Regions from separate parts of the Pseudocitrobacter faecalis genome, predicted to be linked through region 1. Evidence: predicted binding sites of a transcription regulator. Region 1 holds the regulator's gene; each other region holds the start of a gene.
What was found. The regulator LexA, encoded in region 1, represses DNA repair genes until DNA is damaged. The targets are predictions, from matches to a motif close to TNCTGTATGTACATACAGNA.
Positions count from the first base shown of each region.

Region 2: a site for LexA is predicted at 4,941-4,960, ahead of sbmC (DNA gyrase inhibitor SbmC). Genes of this name have one in related genera too.
Region 3: a site for LexA is predicted at 2,820-2,839, ahead of umuD (translesion error-prone DNA polymerase V autoproteolytic subunit). Genes of this name have one in related genera too.

Region 1 is NZ_CBDDNJ010000002.1:4,147,185-4,155,036, forward strand. It holds gene ACOXYR_RS20110 (conjugal transfer protein TraF) at 1-1,301, opposite strand, end outside; gene zur (zinc uptake transcriptional repressor Zur) at 1,615-2,130, shown strand; gene ACOXYR_RS20120 (CsbD family protein) at 2,210-2,419, opposite strand; gene dinF (MATE family efflux transporter DinF) at 2,557-3,885, opposite strand; gene lexA (transcriptional repressor LexA) at 3,954-4,562, opposite strand; gene ACOXYR_RS20135 (diacylglycerol kinase) at 4,672-5,040, opposite strand; gene plsB (glycerol-3-phosphate 1-O-acyltransferase PlsB) at 5,171-7,612, shown strand; gene ubiA (4-hydroxybenzoate octaprenyltransferase) at 7,714-7,852, opposite strand, start outside.
Region 2 is NZ_CBDDNJ010000002.1:1,320,185-1,328,036, forward strand. It holds gene ACOXYR_RS06785 (lysophospholipid acyltransferase family protein) at 1-393, opposite strand, end outside; gene ACOXYR_RS06790 (phosphatidate cytidylyltransferase) at 400-1,314, opposite strand; gene ACOXYR_RS06795 (CDP-alcohol phosphatidyltransferase family protein) at 1,314-1,919, opposite strand; gene sbcB (exodeoxyribonuclease I) at 2,084-3,508, opposite strand; gene dacD (serine-type D-Ala-D-Ala carboxypeptidase DacD) at 3,699-4,865, shown strand; gene sbmC (DNA gyrase inhibitor SbmC) at 4,982-5,455, shown strand; gene ACOXYR_RS06815 (FUSC family protein) at 5,545-6,603, shown strand; gene ACOXYR_RS06820 (DUF496 family protein) at 6,770-7,105, shown strand; gene ACOXYR_RS06825 (GHMP family kinase ATP-binding protein) at 7,140-7,852, opposite strand, start outside.
Region 3 is NZ_CBDDNJ010000002.1:2,092,583-2,100,434, reverse strand. It holds gene ACOXYR_RS10695 (alkyl/aryl-sulfatase) at 1-787, opposite strand, end outside; gene ACOXYR_RS10690 (mechanosensitive ion channel family protein) at 1,113-2,726, shown strand; gene umuD (translesion error-prone DNA polymerase V autoproteolytic subunit) at 2,856-3,272, shown strand; gene ACOXYR_RS10680 (Y-family DNA polymerase) at 3,275-4,540, shown strand; gene ACOXYR_RS10675 (TetR family transcriptional regulator) at 4,517-5,116, opposite strand; gene ACOXYR_RS10670 (MFS transporter) at 5,233-6,720, shown strand; gene ACOXYR_RS10665 (AI-2E family transporter) at 6,766-7,800, opposite strand.

The DNA of each region.
Region 1 (7,852 bases):
ACGCTTAACTGCGCACCCGCCCCCCAGGTTTCATCTTCCCCCACCAACCCCATCAGATCGACATGCACGCGGTTAAACGGCGCAAAACCGACACCGCCGGTGAAAACATTACTGTCATTATTCTTCACGTCCGCACGATAACCGGCACGTACGGCGAGCCAGTCAAGCGGGCGAACTTCCGCCCCGACGCCAACATACTGCGAGTTATCCTCGCTTTTAAATCCCTTCGTTTCGGTCAGGTCGCTATCGGCACTCACCGTCAGCAAATCGTTATGCCACGCCACCCCAGCAGTCACCAGCGGGCGGATCTGGTAGGTATCTTTATAGTTGGTTGTCACGCCCGTTTCGCCGTTAGTGATAAAGACATCTTTGGTATCGATATCACGGGAGATCAGATTTTGCCCGCTCACCCCCACCGTCCAGTTCTCGCCAAAGTCTGCCGCAACACCGGCATCGACGTTGAAGCCGGTATCATCGTTGCGATAGCGGCTGCTGTTCCAGTCGCTGCTATCGTAGTTGTAGATGGAGGTGGTGTAGTTATAGAGCCAGGTTTTTTGCAGCTTTGGCGTGATGCCGACCGAAACGGGCACATCGCCCAGCTCAAACTGCCGCGCCACCGCGACGCCGTAGTCAGAGACAATCGCCACCCGGCCCGATGCGGTAGAATTGAGGTGTTTGGTGATTTCATCCGAGCCCCCCACCACCGCTTTCCCGGCCTCAGCGATCGCCGTCACCTGGCTGCGTTCAATCCCCCGCAGATAGTCGATATCGCCCTGATCGATTGCAGAGCTCACCCGCCCATGCGCGTAGGCTTTAGTGACAAACGCCACCGAGAGCACGTCGTTTGGAATACTGACGGCAATCCCTGCTCCTCCGCTGGCGCGCGCGGTTTTGCCCTTGAGGTAGTCCAGCTCGCTCGCCAGATCGCCCGCCGCCCCCTGAAACTGCCCTAACGTACCCTGAGGATCCAGCAAAATATCCTGCAAGGTTAGATCGTTAAGCACGCCGCGATAGTTATTAACTTTGTCATTAATATCGTCGATTTCATCCTGGAGATTGTCTTTATCCGTAATTTGCGCGCCCACGGCAGGAAGAATCACCGTAATGTCATCGTCCGGTTTGGCTTTCGCCAACAGCGCCGGGTTAATCAGTACGCCGCTACCGTAATGTGCCGACGCAACGCCGGTACCCCCCATCGCATCATTTCGCGCTTCTGACCAGGTATTAGCCGCATGCGCCTGATTTGCCATAAATAAAGACGCCGTCAAAGGAATAAGCGAATATTTAATGTTTTTTTTCACAGTCTTACCGTTTATTTGCAGGTGAAAATGCCCCCATGCGAATAACGCATAAGGGAGAACGATTGCTGTGAAAAAGCGGAATTACGTGTGAAAAAACAGGATATAACAGGCTTTTCGCCCTATCGTTATTATTAATTTACCCTTCCTATTTATAGATGAGCGACACAGCGCTTCCCAGCATTTATGCCGTTCAGACCGGCTAAATGACGCGGTTTAGGATTTACCTCAGGTTGGCGATTATTCAGGCACTCGGTGTTTTTGCCATAACATGGTAAAGTAGAGGTCTATTTCCCCCGTAGCGCGAGGACGCATAATGGATAAGACCACTTCGCAAGATATGTTGGCGCAGGCTGAAAAGCTGTGTGCGCAGCGCGGCGTGCGCCTGACTCCACAGCGTCTGGAAGTGCTACGTCTGCTGAGCCTGCAACAGGGTGCGATCAGCGCATACGATCTTCTCGATCTGTTACGCGTGAAAGAGCCGCAGGCCAAGCCGCCTACCGTTTATCGCGCACTGGAATTTTTACTCGAGCAGGGCTTTGTCCATAAGGTGGAATCCACCAACAGCTATGTGCTGTGCCATCTTTTTGATCAACCGACGCATACATCGGCGATGTTTATTTGCGATCGCTGTGGTGTGGTGAAGGAAGAGTGTGCGGAAGGCGTGGAAGATATTATGCATATGGTCGCAGCACGAATGGGCTTTGCGCTACGCCATAATGTGATTGAAGCGCACGGTCTGTGCGCAGAATGTGTGGAAGTAGAGGCATGCAGTTCACAAGAACATTGCCACCACGACCACACGATTCAGATCAAGAAAAAGGCACGGTAATACGAGGGTTGGCACGTCCTTGTACCAGCGGGCAGGATACGCTTATTGAGGGGAGTTAAGCGTTACGCCGTCAGCGAGACTACCAACGGTAGTCGTTATGGGTTTCCCAATCGCTCACTTCTTTCTCTGCCTGGTCTTTGGCATATCCATAACGTTCCTGGATTTTACCGACCAGCTGATCGCGTCGGCCTTCGATAACGGTCATGTCATCGTCGGTCAGTTTGCCCCATTTCTCTTTCGCTTTACCTTTGAACTGTTTCCAGTTACCGCTGAGTTCGTCTTTGTTCATCATCAGCTCCTTATCATTCGATCATGGATGAGATATCACTTCGTCCTTCGGCGTTCATTTCTGCTGAACGTGATAATAAGTGTAGAAGAGGATATCGCTGACGATTCACTATTCAGAATCTTTAACCATCCTCGCCGTTATGTCTGCGAAGAGAACCAGGTGCCTTTTTGCCAGTGGCGACGCCAGATAACCGCCAGCGACAGGCCACGCAGTGCAAGGAACACCGCCAGCGCCAGCCATAAACCGTGATTGCCTAATACCGGCACCGTCAGCAGCGTTAGGGCGAACCCGGCGGCGGCAACGGCCATACTGTTACGCATTTCCGCGCCGCGTGTTGCGCCGATAAACATGCCGTCCAGCAGGTAGCACCAGACACCAATTACCGGCAATATGGCCTGCCAGAGCACATAGCGATCGGCGAGCTGCTGCAACGACGGCAGCGACGTCAGCATCGCCACGATATGACTGCCCGCCAGCGCGTACACCAGCGCAAAAACCAGTGCAACAATCCCCGCCTGGCGGCAGGCCGCGTGCCAGACCTGTTGCAACTGACTGTCATCACGCGCGCCGTAAGCCTGCCCGGAGTGCGCTTCCACCGCATAGGCAAAGCCATCCAGCGCGTAGGCGGTGAAGGTGAGCATGGTCATTAGCACCGCATTGACCGCCACCACATCGCTGCCCAGCCGCGCACCGAATACGGTCAATGCGCCAAAACAGAGCTGAAGTAATAGCGAGCGCAGCATAATGTCGCGATTGAGCGCCAGCAGGCTGCGCATATTTCCGCGCCAGGCCGTCTTCAGCATGTCAGAGGTAATCCCGCGCAGCACCAGCACCTTACGCGCCATCAGCAGGCCAATGATCATCGTGGCATATTCGGCAATCACCGTCGCCAGCGCCGCCCCCTGCACGTTCATATGCAGGCCCATCACCAGCCACAGGTCGAGGACAATGTTCAGGACGTTGCCGACGATCAGCAAAATCACCGGCGCACGCGCGTACTGAACGCCGAGCAGCCACCCCAGCAGCACCAGGTTCGCCAGCGAGGCGGGCGCGCTTAACCAGCGAATTTCAAGGAAGCGCCGCGCCTGCTCGAGCACTGCATCGCTCCCGCCAACAATGGTGAGCGCCAGATTGATAAGCGGCCCTTTAAACACCACGATGAGCAGACCAGCGCCTAACGCCAGCAACAGCGGTTGCACCAGCGCACGGGCAAGCCGGAGGGGATCTTTCGCGCCGAAGGCCTGCGCGGTTAAGCCCGTGGTGCTCATGCGTAAAAAGAGCAGCAGCATAAACAGGAAGCTGGTCGCCGTTGCGCCAATCGCCACGCCGCCGAGATAGACCGCGCTATCCAGATGACCAATCACCGCCGTATCCACAAGACCCAGCAGGGGAACCGTGATATTGGAGAAAATCATGGGAAGGGCGAGACGCCATAATGCCTTGTCGGCAGCCGTGAAGAGCGACATGCTTACGAACCTGAACAGAAAAGAGAACGAACAACGGCGCATGGTGCGCCGTTGTTATCGGGAGAGGATTACAGCCATTCGCCGTTGCGGATCACGCCAACGGCCAGCCCTTCAATGGAGAAGTTCTGACGGCGAAGATCGACGACAATCGGGGAAAACTCGCTGTTTTCCGGCAGCAGTTCGACGACGTTGCCCTGTTTTTTCAGGCGTTTTACGGTCACTTCTTCGTCGATACGCGCAACAACCACCTGACCGTTACGCACGTCCTGGGTTTTATGCACCGCGAGCAGATCGCCGTCCATAATACCGATGTCTTTCATCGACATGCCGCTAACACGCAGCAGGAAGTCAGCATTGGGTTTAAACAGCGAAGGATCGACCTGATAGTGACCTTCAATGTGCTGCTGCGCCAGCAACGGCTCACCGGCGGCAACGCGGCCAATCAGCGGCAGGCCGGTTTCTTCTTCCACCAGCAGGCGAATACCGCGCGATGCGCCCGAAACAATTTCTATGACGCCTTTACGCGCCAGTGCTTTCAGATGCTCTTCCGCCGCATTCGGGGAACGGAACCCCAGGCGCTGAGCAATTTCCGCACGTGTCGGCGGCATGCCCGTTTGGCCGATATGATCTCGGATGAGATCAAACACCTCTTGCTGCCTGGTCGTTAACGCTTTCATTCCGCCCCCTGGGTGTATATACAGTTATGCTGTGAGTATATACAGTTAACGGCTATTTTGGAACCGCAAAACGCACAAAATACAGGAGTTTTCGCAGATTATGCGAGGCTCAGTGGAAATGCGACCACAGCAGTACGGCCCAGGTCATCACCGCGACGAAAATCGCCAGCAATACCGCCGCAGAGCCCATGTCTTTTGCCCGCCCGGAGAGTTCGTGATACTCCGAACCAATGCGGTCGACCACCGCTTCCAGCGCACTATTGAGAATTTCCACTATCATCACCAGAAGGACGGAGCTTATCAGCAAGACGCGGGTAATGGCGTCAACGTCCAGCCAACACGCGATGATAATGGCCACAACCGAGGCGACCCCTTCCTGGCGGAACGCAGCTTCGTTTATCCACGCTGCGCGAAAACCTTTCCAGGAATAACCAGCCGCTTTGATAATTCGGGTGAGTCCAGTGGTATTATTGGCCATTAAATAGAACCTTTTAGCGTTATACGCATCAATGACAGTAGCTGTTATCGGCGGTAGAACAGAAATCCTGCTGACTTTCTGATATTCTTGCCGCGCATTTGCATGATTAACCAGAGGCTTTACATCGTTTATGTCCGGTTGGCCACGAATTTACTACAAATTACTGAATTTACCATTAAGCATACTGGTAAAAAGCAAGTCTATTCCGGCAGAGCCTGCCCAGGAATTGGGGCTCGATACCTCGCGCCCGATCATGTACGTCCTGCCTTATAACTCGAAGGCCGACTTACTGACCTTGCGCGCCCAGTGCCTGGCGCACGATCTCCCCGACCCGCTTGAGCCGCTGGAGATCGACGGCACCCTATTGCCCCGCTATGTGTTCATCCATGGCGGCCCGCGCGTGTTCACCTATTACACGCCGAAAGAAGAGTCTATCAAGCTGTTCCACGACTATCTCGATCTGCATCGCAGCAATCCGAATCTGGACGTGCAGATGGTGCCGGTATCGGTGATGTTTGGTCGTCGTCCGGGGCGTGAAAAAGGCGAGGTGAACCCGCCGCTGCGCATGCTAAACGGCATCCAGAAATTCTTCGCCGTCTCCTGGCTGGGCCGTGACAGCTTTGTGCGCTTCTCGCCGTCCGTCTCGTTGCGCCGTATGGCCGATGAACACGGTACCGATAAAATTATCGCGCAAAAACTGGCGCGCGTGGCGCGTATGCACTTCGCTCGCCAGCGTCTGGCGGCGGTAGGCCCGCGACTGCCGGCACGTCAGGATCTCTTCAATAAGCTGCTCGCTTCGCGCGCGATTGCCAAAGCGGTTGAAGACGAAGCACGCAGCAAAAAAATCTCCCATGAGAAAGCGCAGCAGAACGCCATCGCGCTGATGGAAGAGATTGCCGCCAACTTCTCCTACGAGATGATTCGCCTGACTGACCGCATTCTGGGCTTCACCTGGAACCGGCTTTATCAGGGGATTAACGTGCACAACGCCGAGCGCGTTCGCCAGCTGGCGCACGACGGCCACGAGATTGTGTATGTGCCGTGTCACCGTAGCCATATGGACTACCTGCTGCTCTCCTATGTGTTGTATCACCAGGGGCTGGTGCCGCCGCATATTGCCGCCGGTATCAACCTGAATTTCTGGCCAGCCGGCCCGATTTTCCGTCGTCTGGGCGCATTCTTTATTCGCCGTACCTTTAAGGGCAACAAACTCTACTCCACCGTGTTCCGCGAGTATCTCGGCGAGCTGTTCAGCCGGGGTTATTCTGTTGAATACTTTGTGGAAGGCGGGCGTTCCCGTACCGGTCGTTTGCTCGATCCGAAAACCGGTACACTGTCGATGACCATTCAGGCGATGCTGCGCGGCGGCACACGTCCTATCACGCTGGTGCCGATTTACATCGGTTACGAGCACGTGATGGAAGTCGGTACGTATGCAAAAGAACTGCGTGGCGCGACCAAAGAGAAAGAGAGTCTTCCGCAGATGCTCAAGGGCTTGAGCAAACTGCGTAACCTGGGCCAGGGCTACGTTAACTTCGGCGAGCCGATTCCGCTGATGAACTACCTGAACCATCACGTACCGGAGTGGCGCGAGTCTATCGATCCTATCGAAGCCATTCGTCCGGCATGGCTGACGCCGACGGTTAACGGTATCGCCGCCGAACTGATGGTGCGCATCAACAACGCAGGCGCGGCGAACGCCATGAACCTGTGCTGTACTGCGCTGCTGGCGTCTCGTCAGCGTTCACTGACCCGCGAACAGTTAACTCAACAGTTGGATTGCTACCTGTCGCTGCTGCGCAACGCACCGTATTCGCCGGACGCCACCACGCCAAACGTGACGGCAGGCGAGCTTATCGACCACGCGCTGCAGATGAACAAGTTCGAAGTCGAGAAAGATACCATCGGCGATATCATCATTCTGCCGCGCGAACAGGCGGTGTTGATGACCTACTATCGTAACAATATCGCCCATATGCTGATCATGCCGTCTCTGCTGGCGACCATCATGACCCAGCATCGCCATGTTTCTCGCGCGGATGTGCAGAACATGGTTGAAGTGCTCTACCCGATGCTGAAGGCCGAGCTGTTCCTGCGCTGGGAAAAAGCAGAGCTGGCGTCGGTGATTGATACGCTGGTTGACGAGATGGAGCGCCAGGCGCTGATCACCCGTCAGGGCGATGAGCTGCATATTAATCCGTCGCACTCCCGCACTCTGCAACTGCTGGCCGCAGGCGCACGTGAAACGCTGCAACGCTATGCCATTACGTTCTGGCTGCTGAGCGCGAACCCATCGATGAACCGCAGTACGCTGGAGAAAGAGAGCCGTACCGTGGCGCAACGTCTGTCGGTGCTGCACGGTATTAACTCGCCGGAGTTCTTTGATAAAGCGGTGTTCTCATCGCTGGTGCTGACGCTGCGTGATGAAGGCTATATCAGCGACAGCGGCGACGCCGAGCCGGAAGAGACGATGAAGGTTTACCAGATGATGGCGAACCTGATCACCTCAGACGTGCGTTTGACGATTGAGAGTGTGACGCAGGACGAAGAACCGGCGCCGAAAGACGCCTGATGCGCTTCGCTTATCAGGCCTACGGGTTCGGAGCTTGTAGGGCGGGCAAGCGTAGCGCCCCCGCCATAAAAAAGCCGGATGAAAATCCGGCTTTTTCGCTTTTAGAAGTGCCAGTAACTCATCGCCAGACCGATAAACAGCACCAGCCCAACGTAGTTATTGTTCATAAATGCCTGGAAACAGGCCGCGCGTTCCCGGTGTTGAATCAGCTTCTGCTGGTACGCAAACAGCGCGCCCGCA
Region 2 (7,852 bases), 2.8 Mb from region 1:
CGAAAGAACGCCCGGTTTGCCACGTGTTCCTTCAGGAAACAGAATGACCGTTTTGCCTTCGCGTAATGCTTGTTCACACAGCGCCAGCGGGTTTGAATCACCGCCTTTGCGTGAAACGGGAATAATGTTGAGAATATTTATGGAACACCACGCCATCAGCTTGTTTCGCATGAAGTAATCAGCTGCGGCAACGGGATGAACGTTGGCCAGCTGACGCAGCGAAAAGAGGGACAACAGCGCAAATACATCCATATGGCTATTATGATTTGCCACGACAATTGTCGGGCCGCGTTGGGGCAATTTTTCGCGGTGTCTGATTCGCAGGCCTAACCATAGCCACATCACGGGCCAGACGATGCAAAGCGAGAATAGAAAGCGAAGGATACGTTTCAACATAGATTAGTAATAAAAATAACGAATGAAGTGGAAGAAGACTGGCGCGGTGAAGAGCAGTGAATCCAGCCTATCAAGGATGCCTCCGTGACCGGGCAATAACGTACCGCTATCTTTCACGCCGATATCGCGTTTGATAGCTGACATCACGACATCGCCGCAGAATCCAGTTATGCCGATGATGGCCCCTGCAGCCAGCGCCATAGGCGTAGAGAGCGGCGTCAGGATCGGGCCCAATAATGTAGCGGTAACAGCCGTGGTGACGATCCCGCCCAACAGACCAGCCAGCGTTTTGTTAGGACTGATTTTGGGTGTCACTTTGATATGGCCCAGCGATTTTCCCCAGAGATACTGCGCGATGTCATTAAGTTCTGTCAGACCGACCAGAAAAAGAACCAGCAATGCGCCGGTTGATCGAGCGTCTGACGGTAAAATGAGTAAAAAGGCGACGTGACTAAAGGCAAAAACCGTGGTCATCAGCCCCCAGTGGAGCTGAGACGCGGAGCGCAAAAAGTGGTGAGTATCTCCGGCAATGACCATGCGTGTCGGTAAGAACAGAAAAACATATACCGGGATAAAAATCGCAAACATGCCATACCAGCCAATTCCAATAAGCCAGTAATTAATAGGGATGGCAATAAACATCCATAGTAACGGCATACGATCGGCTTGTCGTAATGGGGCCAGGGTTAGGAATTCTTTTAATGCGACAAAACTCACCAGCGCGAAGAAAGTGAGCGCCAGCCAATGGGGGCTAAGCAGGGCCAGCGAGAACAGAATGATGATGATCCACCAGGTGCGTATCCGAAGGGTCAATTCTCTCCAGTTTTTGCCAGGACGTAACAGTACCAACAATCCATTGATAAGCGTGGCGAGCAGTAAAAGCACAAAGATGGCCGCCAGTGATTTCTCAAGCAACATTACATTGTCTCTCCATGGCGTAGGGCACTGCGGCAGCGATTCGTCACCGTCCAGAGCAACAACAGAGTTGCAACGCCCCATAATGCGTTATTCCATTGCACTAACGATGGCCAGTATGCCAACGCGATTCCCCACGCGCCGAACACCAGTGCTCTATCACTTTTGCCAAGCGGCCCGGTATAACTGCGAATACCGGTGAAGGTTTGAGCCAGTATCCCACTGAATTCCGTCATCAGCGCACAAAGCAACATGCATAAAACCAGAATGGCGTTACTGTCAGGCAGAAGCATGAAGGGTATGTAGAGGGCGATATCGGAGAGTACATCGCCCGTTTCATTCAGAATGGCCCCCAGGACTGTTTTTTGATTGCACTCCCGGGCGAGCATCCCATCTAGTGCATTAAGTGCCATGCGGACAAACAGCACAATGGGCAGTAACACAAAGCTGCGAGGTTCATGAAAGAAGGCCAGTATTCCGCCAGTGATAAACGAGAGCGCTATAGCAGAAAGGGTAATGTGATTGGGCGTGATGCTGTGTTTATGCAACCAAAACATCAATGGGCGCAAAAGCCGCTGAAAAGCGGGTTTTATCTGATAGACGGTCATCATTCTATTCCATGAATAATTTTCGACCTCGTATGATGAGACAACTCACCGTGTTGGATGAAGCGCTTTTAGGCTGAATGAGGCACTTTCAGAAAAGAGCCCAGCGAGAGAATGGAGGTTCAGAGGTCACACAATAATTCGCCCCGCAAGTGCGGGGCGCTTCGTTAAACAATCTCCTGCGCATACTGATAAAGCGCTTTCAGCAGCGTCAGCTTCTCACTGTTCCCTTCATATTGCGCGTACAGCGCTTCCAGTTGCTGCATATAGGCCTGCAAAAATTCCGGCGTAAAGACATCGCGGCGATGCTCTAACCAGCGCATCTGCTCCTGTTCATCCAGCGTGCCCGGGAAGTTACGCGCCCTGTAGTTAAACAACAGTTTCTCAATGCGCGCATCGGCAAAGGTCAGATCCAGCGCGGGAAGATTACGCGGCTCGGTTTCCAGTACAATTTTCATCGCGGCGCGGTCAGCATCGCTGAAGAAGCCGTTATAGAGCTGCGCATCGACATTTGTTGAGGGCACAAACGGTTCGGCTTCGGCGAAGATCGCCACCACTTTCTCCCGCACCTGCGGGTTTTCGCGCAGCACTTTAAGATTATCCAGACAGTGCTGGCGATTAATGCCGAGGCGTTCAGCATCTTCCGGGCGCAGGGTATTCGCGACGGCCAGCACCGGGCATTTATTCAGATGCACCAGCTTCACCGGAACCGGGGAAGTCTCACCCAATGCGGCTTTCGGCGTGTAAAGGCGTTCGCGCAGGGTATCGGTGTCCAGATCCAGCAGCCCGGAGATGTCGCCAGCCAGATCCACCATGATCACCGCATTGCGGTTATCCGGATGCCACGCCAGCGGGGCGATCCAACTGGTGTTGCCGCGCCAGGCACCAAACATTCCCGACACATGCACCAGCGGTTTCATCTGCGGCACATCAATCAGCGTGGTCAGCTTTTGCTTGCTGCGATAGGCATATAAATAGTCAAACAGCTTTGGCTGCTGGGTTTTCACCCGTTTCGCCATGGCGATGGTGGCATAAACGTCTGCCATCGCGTCGTGGGCGTTACTGTGTTCAATACCGTTGGCTTTGGTCAGATGCTCCAGGCGAAAGCTGGGTAGGCCGTCCTCATTTTCTGGCCAGTTGATCCCCTCCGGGCGCAGGGCGTAGCAGGCGCGCATCACATCCAGCAGATCCCAGCGCGAGTTATGATTTTGCCAGCTCCAGGCGTAAGGATCGTAGAAGTTGCGGTAAAAGATATTGCGCGTGACTTCATCATCGAAACGAACATTGTTATAGCCCACCACGCAGGTATTGGGCACGGTGAACAGATCGTGAATGCGGCGAGCGAACGCGGCCTCGTTATCGCCCTTTGCGCGTGCTTCCTGTGGGGTGATGCCGGTAATGAGCACTGCTTCCGGCTGCGGCAGATAGTCGTCTGCGGGTTTACAGTAAAAGACCTCGGGCTCCCCAACGATATTAAAATCGTTATCGGTACGAATGGCGGCAAACTGCGCCGGGCGATCCAGCGACGGGCTGGTGCCGAAGGTTTCGTAATCGTGGAAGAGGAATCCGGGGGTGTTGGCAGGTTCTTGCATGGTCAAAACGTAATCCCTGATAAGCGAGCGGGCGAATTAACACCATGGTAAACGATTTACAGAGCCATCAGAAGGGCGGTTTTTCGGGGGCGATTCAGGTTATGTCATATTTTCTTGCAATTAATGGCTGTATGAAAGTGAGAGATTCCGTAAAAAGGACGACGATTTTGAAATTGCTGAGGATTTGCTGTTGAAAGCCCGTTTGTTTATTGCTGTATCTTTGCTCGCTTCGAGTATTTCTTGCGCCTTTGCTACTGACAGCGCGGTTCCTCCCGTCACGCCGCCGGCCATTAAAGCCGGTTCCTGGGTATTAATGGATTATACCACCGGGCAAATTTTAACCGCCGGAAATGAGCACCAGCAGCGCAATCCGGCGAGTCTCACCAAGCTGATGACCGGTTATGTCGTCGATCGCGCCATCGACAGCCACCGTATTACGCCGGATGACATCGTCACCGTGGGCCGCGATGCCTGGGCGAAAGGCAATCCGGTGTTTAATGGCTCTTCGCTGATGTTCCTGAAAGAGGGCGATCGCGTCAGCGTGCACGATCTGAGCCGTGGTCTGATTGTCGATTCCGGGAACGACGCCTGCGTCGCGCTGGCGGATTACATCGCCGGGGGCCAGCCACAGTTCGTCGCCATGATGAATCACTATGTCGAAACGCTGAAGCTTCGCGATACCCATTTTGAAACGGTTCACGGGCTGGACGCGCCGGGGCAGCACAGTTCCGCTTACGATCTCGCCGTGTTATCGCGCGCGATCATTCACGGTGAGCCTGAGTTTTATCATATGTACAGCGAAAAAAGCCTGACGTGGAACGGCATCACGCAGCAGAACCGTAACGGTCTGTTGTGGGATAAAACCCTGAACGTTGATGGCCTGAAAACCGGGCATACATCCGGGGCGGGCTTTAACCTGATCGCCTCTGCGGTTGACGGCAAACGTCGCCTGATTGCGGTGGTGATGGGCGCAGACAGCCCGAAGGGGCGTGAAGATCAGGCGCGCACGTTGCTGCACTGGGGACAGCAGAATTTCGACACCGTACAGGTGCTGCAAAACGGCAAAAAAGTGGGTACCGAACGCATCTGGTACGGCGATAAAGAGACGATTGATCTTGGTACCGATCAGGATTTCTGGTTGGCATTGCCGAAAAAAGAGATCCCCAACATTAAAGCGAAATACGTACTGGACGGCAAAGAGCTGGAAGCGCCTATCGCCGCGCATCAGCGGGTAGGGGAAATTCAGCTTTACGATCGCGATAAGATTGTTGCCCACTGGCCGCTGGTCACCCTGGAAAGCGTCAATAAGGGCGGGATGTTCTCGCGCCTGAGCGACTATTTCCATCACAAAGCGTAACGCTGATACGCCGTTATTCCCTGGCGACAATGTGAAGCAGTGCACATACTATCCGGTATAGCACTGCTATATTTTTACTGTATCTATATACAGTAAAATCCAGATCAGGGGGAACTATGCATTACACTATCGAACACGTCCATGCCCGTACCGTTGCCGGTTTCCATATGGTGGGGCCGTGGGAGGAGACCGTTAAGCAAGGTTTTGAGCAACTGATGATGTGGGTAGACGGCCAGTCGATTCCGGCGAAGGAGTGGGTGGCAGTCTATTTTGATAATCCCGATGAAGTGCCGCCTGAAAAGTTGCGCTGCAGTACCGTTGTGACGGTGGCTGATGATTTCACATTGCCCCCCAACAGTGAGGGCGTCATCCTCACCCATCTTGAGGGCGGCGAGTATGCGGTTGCCAGCGCGCGGGTTCTTGAGCATGACTTTGCCACGCCGTGGCTACAATTCTTTGATGAATTGCTCAAAGACAACGCGTATCACATTGATAGCAAACCCTGTTTCGAACTCTATCTCAACGATGGCAATAAGGACGGCTACTGGGACATTCAGATGTACGTCGCGGTGGCGCGTAAAGCGGTCTGAAAAACGAGTGAAAGATTTTTTGCGCCTCATGATGCGAGCCGGGCAAAAGCAGGTACAATTGCGCTCTTTTGTTCTGCCGGAGAACCGGTGTGCGTCCTGATAAATCACTCAGTCCTTTTGAAATTCGGCTATACCGCAATTACCGCGCAGTGCACGGCATCCGTATAGCCCTGGCATTTGTGCTGGCCTTTCTGATTGTACGTATCTTCGACATTCCGGAAGGATCGTGGCCGCTGATTACTCTTGTGGTTATCATGGGGCCCATCTCGTTCTGGGGAAACGTGGTGCCGCGCGCCTTCCAGCGTATTGGCGGCACTATCCTCGGCTCGGCGCTGGGCCTGATTGCGCTTAAACTTGAACTCATTTCTTTACCGCTGATGCTGATGTGGTGTGCCGGGGCAATGTTCCTGTGTGGCTGGCTGACGCTCGGTAAACGTCCCTATCAGGCGTTGCTGATTGGCATTACCCTGGGTGTGGTGGTGGGCGCCCCCCCGGGCGACCTGCATACTGCGTTGTGGCGAAGCGGCGACGTTATTTTCGGTTCGCTGCTGGCGATGCTTTTCACCGGCGTTTGGCCGCAGCGGGCGTTTATCCACTGGCGCATCCAGATGGCGACCTTTGTGACCCAATTTAATCGCCTCTATCAGGCCGGCTTTTCACCCAATCTGGTGGAGCGGCCGCATCTGGAAAAACACCTGCAAACGGTGCTTAACGATGTGGTGAAAATCCGTGGGCTGATTACGCCCGCCAGCAAAGAAACGCATATCCAGAAATCGGTATTCGAAGGCATCCAGACCGTGAGCCGCAACCTGGTGTGTATGCTTGAGCTGCAAATCAACGCGCACTGGGCGTCTCGCGAAAGCCATTTTTTAATGCTCAACGCCCATACGCTGCGCGAAACGCAGCAGATGACCCAGCAAACGTTGTTAACCATCGCCCATGCCCTGTATGAGGGTAATCCTCAGCCGGTAAAAGCGAACACCGAAAAACTCAACGAGATCGTCGATGAACTACGCCAGTTGCTGACGGAGCATAAAAGCACTCATTTGGTGGAAACGCCCATTCATGGCTACGTTTGGCTAAGCATGGAGCTGGCGCGTCAGCTTGAGCTATTATCCCTGCTTATCTGCCGCGCGCTGCGTAAATAAGCGACGAATGCAACACCTTTGACCCTGGGTTGTTTCGATTCAGCAGCGTTTAGGGTTATGATGAGGGACAGGTAAAAACCATTGTCATTAGCTTCAGCTATACGTATTGTTAATTCTATCGCTGTAGCATTTACGAATCCGAGTCTCAAATATCAGGGGTGTAAAAATGGAAACAACTAAGCCTTCATTTCAGGATGTACTGGAGTTTGTTCGTCTGTTCCGCCGTAAAAACAAACTGCAGCGTGAAATTCAGGACGTTGAGAAAAAGATCCGTGACAACCAGAAGCGTGTCCTGCTGCTGGACAACCTTAGCGACTACATCAAACCGGGCATGAGCGTTGAAGCGATTCAGGGCATCATCGCCAGCATGAAGAGCGATTACGAAGATCGCGTTGATGATTACATCATCAAAAATGCCGAAATTTCTAAAGAACGCCGCGACATCTCTAAAAAGCTGAAAGCGATGGGCGAACAGAAGGTTGCTGAGCCAAAAGCTGAGTAATTTGTCATCAGGCGGCCTCCGGGCCGCCTGAATACTATCTGACGCCGCCTTCCACCATGGGCAGCACATATTTTTGCGGCCACAGAACATTACCATCGTCCCTTTCCAGTTCCGCCATCACGGCTTCAACATCGTGTTTCGTCCTGTCGAGCATTAACCCCATCACGCTCCCGCTGTGTGCGATGCTCACGCCATACAATGCAAAACGCTCCACAATATCCAGTACGCGCTGAAAACCCGGTTTCGGCAGAATTTGCTGGCTGGCGATAGCGCTGAGCGTCGCGGCTTCTCCGAGTAGTCTGGCACAGCCTGTTTCACACGCCTGACGAGCTTTTTGCCAGGCTTGCGCTAACTGTGGCGCGCCGGCAAGGAGGGCCGCTTGTCTGTCGAGACGATGATAGTCTGCGGTTTGCAGCGTGAGTGGGCTTTCCAGTACCAGAATATCAAGCTCTGGTTGCTCTGAACCGACCGTTAGCGCATGGCCCTGATTATGATCGAACAGCGTCATCTGGCGAAAAGGCGTGCTATCGGTGGGCTCAAGGTTAACGCAAAGCTGTGCCAGCGCCTGTTCAGTCAATGTTTTATCAAAATAGCGTGCGGTGGCGACGGCAGTGGCGGCGATATCGGCAGTACTGCTGGCCATTCCTTTGGCAACCGGTATGGGGGAGTGCAGATTAATGCGCAACTGCTGGCTCCACTCCACCGGGAATTCCCACAGTGCCAGCAACTGATTGACCATTGCGCGCG
Region 3 (7,852 bases), 2.1 Mb from region 1:
TATTGGTTGGGGCAATCAGGGTGACGGTGCCCGCTGAGGTCGTGGTTCCCAGCCCCGCGCCAACCTGGCCTTTCGCATCCGGTTTCAGCAAGTTACCGTACATGTAGCTGGCGCGTCGGCTCATGACGTTACCCGCCATGATATTCTCGGCCACGGCAGCTTCCATAAAGCCGGCGGGCGCATAAATTTTGACTTTCCCGGACTTCACATCGGCTTCATCAACCACGCCGCGCACGCCGCCATAGTGATCCACGTGGCTATGCGTATAGATGACCGCCACGACCGGTTTTTGCCCCCGGTTTTTGAAGTAGAGATCCATACCGACTTTCGCGGTTTCAGCAGAGACCAGCGGGTCGACGACGGTAACGCCTTCTTTGCCCTCGATAATAGTCATGTTAGAAAGGTCGAGGTTACGGATTTGGTACACGCCGTCAGTGACTTCAAACAGGCCGCTGATATTGATGAGCTGGGACTGACGCCACAGGCTCGGGTTGACGGTGTCTGGAGCCTTTTCACCCTCTTTGATAAAGGCGTACTGCTGCGGATCCCAGATAACGTTCCCTTGCTCACCTTTGATAACGTCTTGCGGCAGTGCGGCGATAAAGCCTTTATGGGCGTCAGTAAAATCGGTGTTATCGGAGAAGGGCAGTTGCTTGTAGAGCTGGTCATTAGCGTTCCTGGTGGACGATGTCGCATCCTTTTGGCTGATATCAGCATAGGCAGGAATAATGAACGTGGATAACAAGCCAGCCAGGGCCAATCCTCTGGCTATCGGTTTCAGTCTCATTGCGATCCTCACTCTTTTATGACTCAACGGTAGTCGGTGAACGTTCAGGAAACGTTAGCTTTAGAAAATTCTTAAATAAAATTTAACTCACTGTTTACATTAGACAAGACGGCGGGAATAACAAGGCGGTTGGCAAATAACGATCGTTTTTTTGTTAATTGTATGTTTTTAAGAATGTTTTTTTATCTGCTTTTGATTTCAGCAAGATGTTCTATTCCTGAGGCTATTGCATGGGTGGGCGGCTGGTCTATGCTGAAAAAAGACGAATAGCCGGTACGCTGGCTTTTTGAATCAAAACGATAATCCTCGCGTCCCGGTGGCAGATATGAAAAGGGTACTGCTCGCGGTATTACTCTGTTTTCTCTCCTCTCTGATGCTTTTTTCTCATGCGGCGGAGCCCCGTCAGGAACCGACGGAGCAGGAACGCGCACGGACGGTCTATATCTTCCATAAACCTATCGTCATGTTGCAGGCAAAATTTGGCCTCACCACGCCCGAAGAACGGGTGTTGCGCATCCATAACACGCTGCGAAATTTTACCCGTGCCGACGTTCAGTCGGCGTTAACGATCGTCCCTGTTGTGCGTTATAACCAGCAGGGAAGGCTTATCGTGATGAACGGCAAGCCGGTGATGCTTCTGGCGCAAGGCGATCTGGATGAAGGTGACGATCTGACGCTCGATCAGGCTGCACAGCGGGTGCTGGCGCGCATGGAAGCCCAACGTACCGCGCTGCGCGACCAGTATGACAATAGCTGGCTGGTGCTGTCGGTGGTCAAAACGATGGGCGGGTTGCTGGGGCTGATGGTGTTCTGGTATGGCGCTTATCGCTCCTGGCGCCTGGTCAGGCGTTATTATCGTCGGCGCATTATTGAGAACCGAAGCTGGCTGCCCCTGCGCTGGCGACGTTTTACCGGCGCTATCGAGACACGGCTCTATGCCATGTTGATGGTGATGTTAGGGATTGTGGCGCTGTACGCCTGGCTGCGCTGGGTTTTCAGCCTGTTTCCCTGGACGCGCGTCTGGGGGGAATCGCTGGGTGACTGGTCCGTACGCGTAGTGCGAGGGATCGCCTTGTCGATCGTCTCCGCCTTGCCGGGGCTATTGATTGTTCTGATCATTTTTGTGATGACGGCATTTATTCTGAAACTGCTGAAAATGGTGCTTAATCAGGTTGAGGCGGGGCGTTTACAGCTCCCGGGTATTCATCCCGAAACCGTCGGGGCGACCCGCAAACTGATATCGGTCGTGGTGTGGTTATTTGCGCTTTCGGCGGCATATCCCTTCCTGCCAGGGGCGAACTCGCTGGCCTTTAAGGGGATTAGCGTCTTCTTTGGATTAATGCTCACGCTGGGATCGGCGGGCGTGATGAACCATGCCATGAGCGGGTTGGTTCTGATTTATTCACGCGCTTTACGCAAAGGCGATGTCATTCGGGTCGCGGATAACGAAGGGCTGGTCAGTGAAATCGGTATGCTGGCAACAAAAATTATCACCCGTGAAAACTACGTTGTCACCGTTCCCAACGCGGTGGTGGTGAGTGGAAAAATTACGAACCTCAGCGCGCAGGGCGCGGATAGCGGTATCAACTTAACGGTGAGTGTGACGATCGGCTACGACACGCCGTGGCGTCAGGTTCATGCAATGCTGGAACTGGCGGCAAAACGGGCACAAGGGATTGACCTGACTATCGCACCACGGGTGCGCCAGTTGAGCCTGATGGACTGGTATATCGCCTATGAACTTCAGGTGCGATTGCTGGCGGATCAGTCGCTGGCCGCGGCTCGAAGCGAACTGTATAGCAATATTCAGGATGTCTTTAATGAATTCAACGTACAGATCATGTCGCCAAACTTTGTGATGCAGCCTGAAGGCGTGGTGATCGTTGCCAAAGAGAACTGGTACACGCCGCCTGCCGCTCCGCCTGAGGGTGGCAAATAGATTAGCTGCCGCAGGCAAATTAAATCCCTCTACACTTCAACGCGTTTTTCTTTCTCCGCGAAAAGTGGCTTGATCCCTTCCTGAAATCCATAATACTGTATATAAATACAGTATAAGGTGTTTACGGTCATGATGTACAAACTTGCAGAGCAACGCGAGAGCGTAATTACGCCTCTTTTCAGTGATTTAGTGCCATGCGGCTTTCCCAGCCCGGCACGCGACTATGTTGAGCGGGGCATCGATCTCAACGAATTTATGGTGGCACACCCCAGTGCGACCTATTTTGTCCGCGCGACGGGCGACTCCATGACGGAAGCGGGGATCGGCAATGGCGATTTACTGGTGGTCGACAGTGCCAGAACCGCCGGACATGGCGATATCGTTATCGCTGCGGTCGATGGCGAATTTACCGTCAAGCGGTTACAACTGCGCCCGGTGATCCAGTTAGTGCCCTGTAACCCGGCCTATTCGCCTATCCGTATTAACGAGGATGTTCCGCTGGATATCTTTGGTGTGGTGACGTTTATCGTGAAAGCGGCCTGCTGACCATGTTTGCGCTGGTGGATGTGAACAGTTTTTATGCCTCCTGTGAAACGGTATTCAGGCCGGATCTCAGAGGCAAACCGGTAGTGGTGCTGTCCAATAACGACGGCTGCGTCATTGCCCGTAGCGCAGAGGCGAAGTCACTGGTGGCGATGGGAGAACCCTATTTTAAACAGAAGGAGCAGTTTCGCCGTCACGGCGTGGTAGCGTTTAGCAGCAATTATGAACTTTACGCAGATATGTCAGAGCGTGTGATGACGACCCTGGAAGCGCTGGCGCCGAGAGTGGAAATCTACAGTATTGACGAAGCGTTTTGCGATCTCACCGGTGTCAGGAATTGTCGCGATTTAACCGATTTTGGCCGCGAAATTCGCGAAACAATCAGTAAGGGTATGCATTTGACCGTTGGCGTGGGGATCGCGCAAACCAAAACGCTCGCCAAACTGGCGAACCATGCGGCAAAGAAATGGCAGCGTCAGACGGGCGGCGTGGTCGATCTCTCGAATCTCGAACGGCAGCGTAAACTGATGGCGGCGTTTCCGGTGAGTGAAGTGTGGGGTATCGGGCGGCGGATCGGTAAAAAGCTGGAAGCGATGGGGATCCATACCGTGCTGGATCTCGCGGATACGGATATCCGTTTTATCCGCAAACATTTTAGCGTGGTACTGGAACGCACGGTGCGCGAACTGCGCGGTGAACCGTGTCTGGAACTGGAAGAGTTTGTGCCGGTGAAGCAGGACATCATTAGCTCCCGCTCGTTTGGTGCGCCGGTAACGGATTACGAAGATATGCGCCAGGCCATTTGCGAATACGCCTGCCGGGCGGCAGAGAAACTGCGTCTGGAGCATCAATACTGCCGGTTTATTTCGGCATTTATTAAAACATCGCCGTTTGCCGCCGGGCAGCCTTACTACGGCAACAGCGCTTCGGTAAAGCTGCTGACGCCCACCCAGGATAGCCGCGATATTATTCAGGCCGCGACGCGGTGTCTGGAGGTTATCTGGAAAGAAGGGCGACGCTATCAGAAAGCGGGCGTCATGCTGGGGGATTTTTTCAGCCAGGGCGTTGCGCAGTTGAATCTGTTTGATGACAACGCACCGCGCGCGGGCAGCGAAGCCTTAATGAGCGTGCTGGATGCCATTAATCACAAGAGCGGGCGCGGGACGCTCTATTTTGCCGGGCAGGGCATCGCGCAGCCGTGGCAGATGAAACGGGAACTGCTCTCGCCGCGTTATACCACGCGCATGTCAGATATTGTGTGTGCGCGGTAGTGAAAACAGTTCCAGCGCGATCGCCGCTTCCAGATGCTGGTCAAAGGCGTCGTCGTTGATATCCGTCATGCCCAGCGCGTACATGCCGTCCAGCCCGCAAACCAGCGCAATTAATCGCCAGGCGATGTGCTCGGGGCTGTCGTGCAGGGTAAACTCCTGCGCCGCGTGACCCTGACGGATAATCGCGGTGGTTGCGTCATGCCAGATATGCATGGTGAAAATGTAGGCGGCCTTGATATCGGGGTCTTTCGCAGCAATCAGCTGCGCTTCGCGCCAGAGACGAATATAGGGCTCAAATCCGCCGTCATCGCTGCCGAGCATCGAACATAAACGCTCACGCCAGGTGGCGGTTTCCGGCAACGGATTCGCATCCAGCAGGGCACGGGTTAAGCGAATAAACGCCTGGGCTTTGAGTTCACCCGCTGAAGCAAAATGGTGATGCACCTGGCCGGTAGCGACGTTGGCTTCCGTTGCGATCCGCCTGACGGTCATCGCCGGGAAACCTTCGGCCAGCGCCACGCGCATCGCCGCCTGCATAATTTCTTCCCGTCGTTCGTCCTTACTCAAATAACCCATAATTTTTCATCCTCAATCACCGCGCAACGAGTGTAACAAAAAGCTGGACAGTTGTTCAACTTTCCGTAGGATCGCGTTCTGGACGGATGTCCAACTTTAATAAATGAGGGAGAGTTATGTTTCGTCAGTGGTTAGCGTTAGTGATTATCGTGCTGGTCTATATTCCGGTCGCCATCGATGCGACGGTGCTGCATGTGGCGGCGCCGACGTTGAGTATGACGCTTGGGGCAAGCGGCAACGAGTTACTGTGGATCATTGATATCTACTCGCTGGTGATGGCAGGAATGGTACTGCCGATGGGAGCGCTGGGCGACCGTATCGGTTTTAAACGCCTGCTGTTGCTCGGCAGCGGGTTATTTGGCCTGGCGTCGCTGGCAGCCGCGATTGCGCCAGACGCCGGCTGGCTGATTGCGGCGCGCGCTGTGCTGGCGATTGGCGCGGCAATGATTGTTCCGGCGACACTTGCCGGGATCCGCACACTGTTTATTGATGCGCGCCATCGTAACATTGCGCTTGGCGTCTGGGCCGCGGTCGGTTCAGGCGGGGCAGCCTTTGGCCCATTGATTGGCGGCATGTTGCTGGAGCATTTCTACTGGGGCTCGGTGTTCCTGATTAACGTTCCTATCGTGTTGCTGGTAATGGCGCTTTCCGCGCGCTTCGTGCCGCAGCAGCCAGGCCGACGCGATCAGCCGTTGAACCTGAGTCATGCCATCATGTTGATTGTGGCGATTCTGCTGTTGGTGTATAGCGCAAAAACCGCGATGAAAGGGCTGGTTGCACCGTGGGTTATCGGCGGGGCGTTCGCGACCGGTGCGCTGTTATTAACGATGTTTGTTCGTATCCAGCTTCGCGCCGCTAAACCGATGATCGATATGCGTCTGTTCAGCCACCGTATTATTCTCAGCGGTGTAGTCATGGCGATGACGGCAATGATTGCGTTGGTCGGTTTTGAGCTGCTGATGGCGCAGGAACTGCAGTTTGTACATGGTTTCACGCCGTTCGAGGCCGGGAAATTTATGCTGCCGCTGATGGTGGCCAGTGGTTTCAGCGGCCCGATTGCCGGTGTGCTGGTCGCGCGTCTGGGCCTGCGCACTGTGGCAACAAGCGGCATGGCGCTGAGTGCACTGAGCTTCCTTGGGCTGTCGATGCTGGATTTCAGCACCCAGAAGTGGCAGGCGTGGGGACTGATGGTCTTGCTTGGCTTTAGCGCCGCCAGCGCCTTGCTGGCGTCAACGGCGGCGATTATGGCCGCAGCGCCGAAGGAAAAAGCCGCGGCTGCCGGGGCGATTGAAACCATGGCGTATGAACTGGGCGCGGGGTTAGGCATTGCCGTCTTTGGCTTACTGCTGAGCCGCAGTTTCTCGGCGTCCATTGTTCTGCCGGAAGGGCTGACGGGTGAAGTCGCGGCACGCGCCTCGTCGTCGATTGGCGAAGCGGTTAAAGCGGCGCAAACCCTGACGCCATCGCTTGCCGAGGCCACGATTAATGCTGCACGTACCGCGTTTACCTTCTCGCACAGCGTGGCGTTAAGCAGTGCCGGGATGATGCTGTTACTTCTGGCGGTTGGGATGTGGTTTAGTCTGGCAAAAGCAGGTAAATCGTAAGAGAAGAGGCTGCCGACGAGATGTCGGCAGCTTTACGTGACGCTGTCACTTATCGCTGAGATCGCTCAACAGCACGGCAATACTCCTGCCGCCGATGGTTTGCTCAAGGGCAATCTTGACCACAATGGTGAGGGGTACCGAAAGCAGCATTCCCACCGGGCCAAGCAACCATCCCCAGAAGATCAACGACAAAAAGACCACCAGCGTTGACAGCCCCAGCCCGCGTCCCATAATGCGCGGTTCGAGAATGTTACCGAAGAGCAGGTTAATCAGCAGGTATCCTGCCAGCACAATCAGCGCCTGATAAAACCCGCCAAAAACCAGCACCTGTAAAATCGGGGGGATGGCCGCCAGCACAGAACCGATATTAGGAATGTAGTTCAGTGCGAAGGCGAGCAGTCCCCAGACAAACGCGAAACGCACGCCCAGCGCTTCCAGCATGCCCCAAGCGACCAGGCCGGTTACCAGACTTATGGCTGTTTTCAGCACCAGATAATGTGACACGCTGTCGATCGCGCGCTGAATCGCCGCCATTCCTTCCGTCGGTTTGACCATCAATTGCTGGAGTTTGGCCGGAAGCTGCGGGACTTCCAGCAGCATAAACACCACGGTTAACAGCAGAAGAAAAATCGATGACATCGCGTTAGAGAGCTGTGTCAACAGGCTGGTGACAAAGGTCATCGCGGCGTTTGGGTCAATATATTTAATTAACTCATCTGCTGAGACCGTCACGCCAAAGCGCTCGAGCCAGGGCTGGATATTCTGCAGCGGCACCTGTAAAGAGGAGCGGTACTGCGGCAACGTGCGCGCCAGCTCGTTAAGCGAGGTGCCGAGTGACGCCAGCAGCAGGACGGCAACCATAATAATCAGGCAGATCAGTAAAGAGATAGCCAGCACGCGGGGAATGCGCCAGCGGGTCATCAGTTGTACCACCGGGTTAAGCACCACGGCGATAAATAGCGCCAGTACAAAGGGAACAATGATATCCGCCGCGAAGCGAATACCCGTCAAAATGATGACCAGCATGCCCAGCATGATGACAATTTTTAATCCATTAAGCGTAATGATGGGCTTGGCCATAAGGGTTCCTGAAAAAGTGTACAACAAGCCTGAATATCATAATTGCGAACAG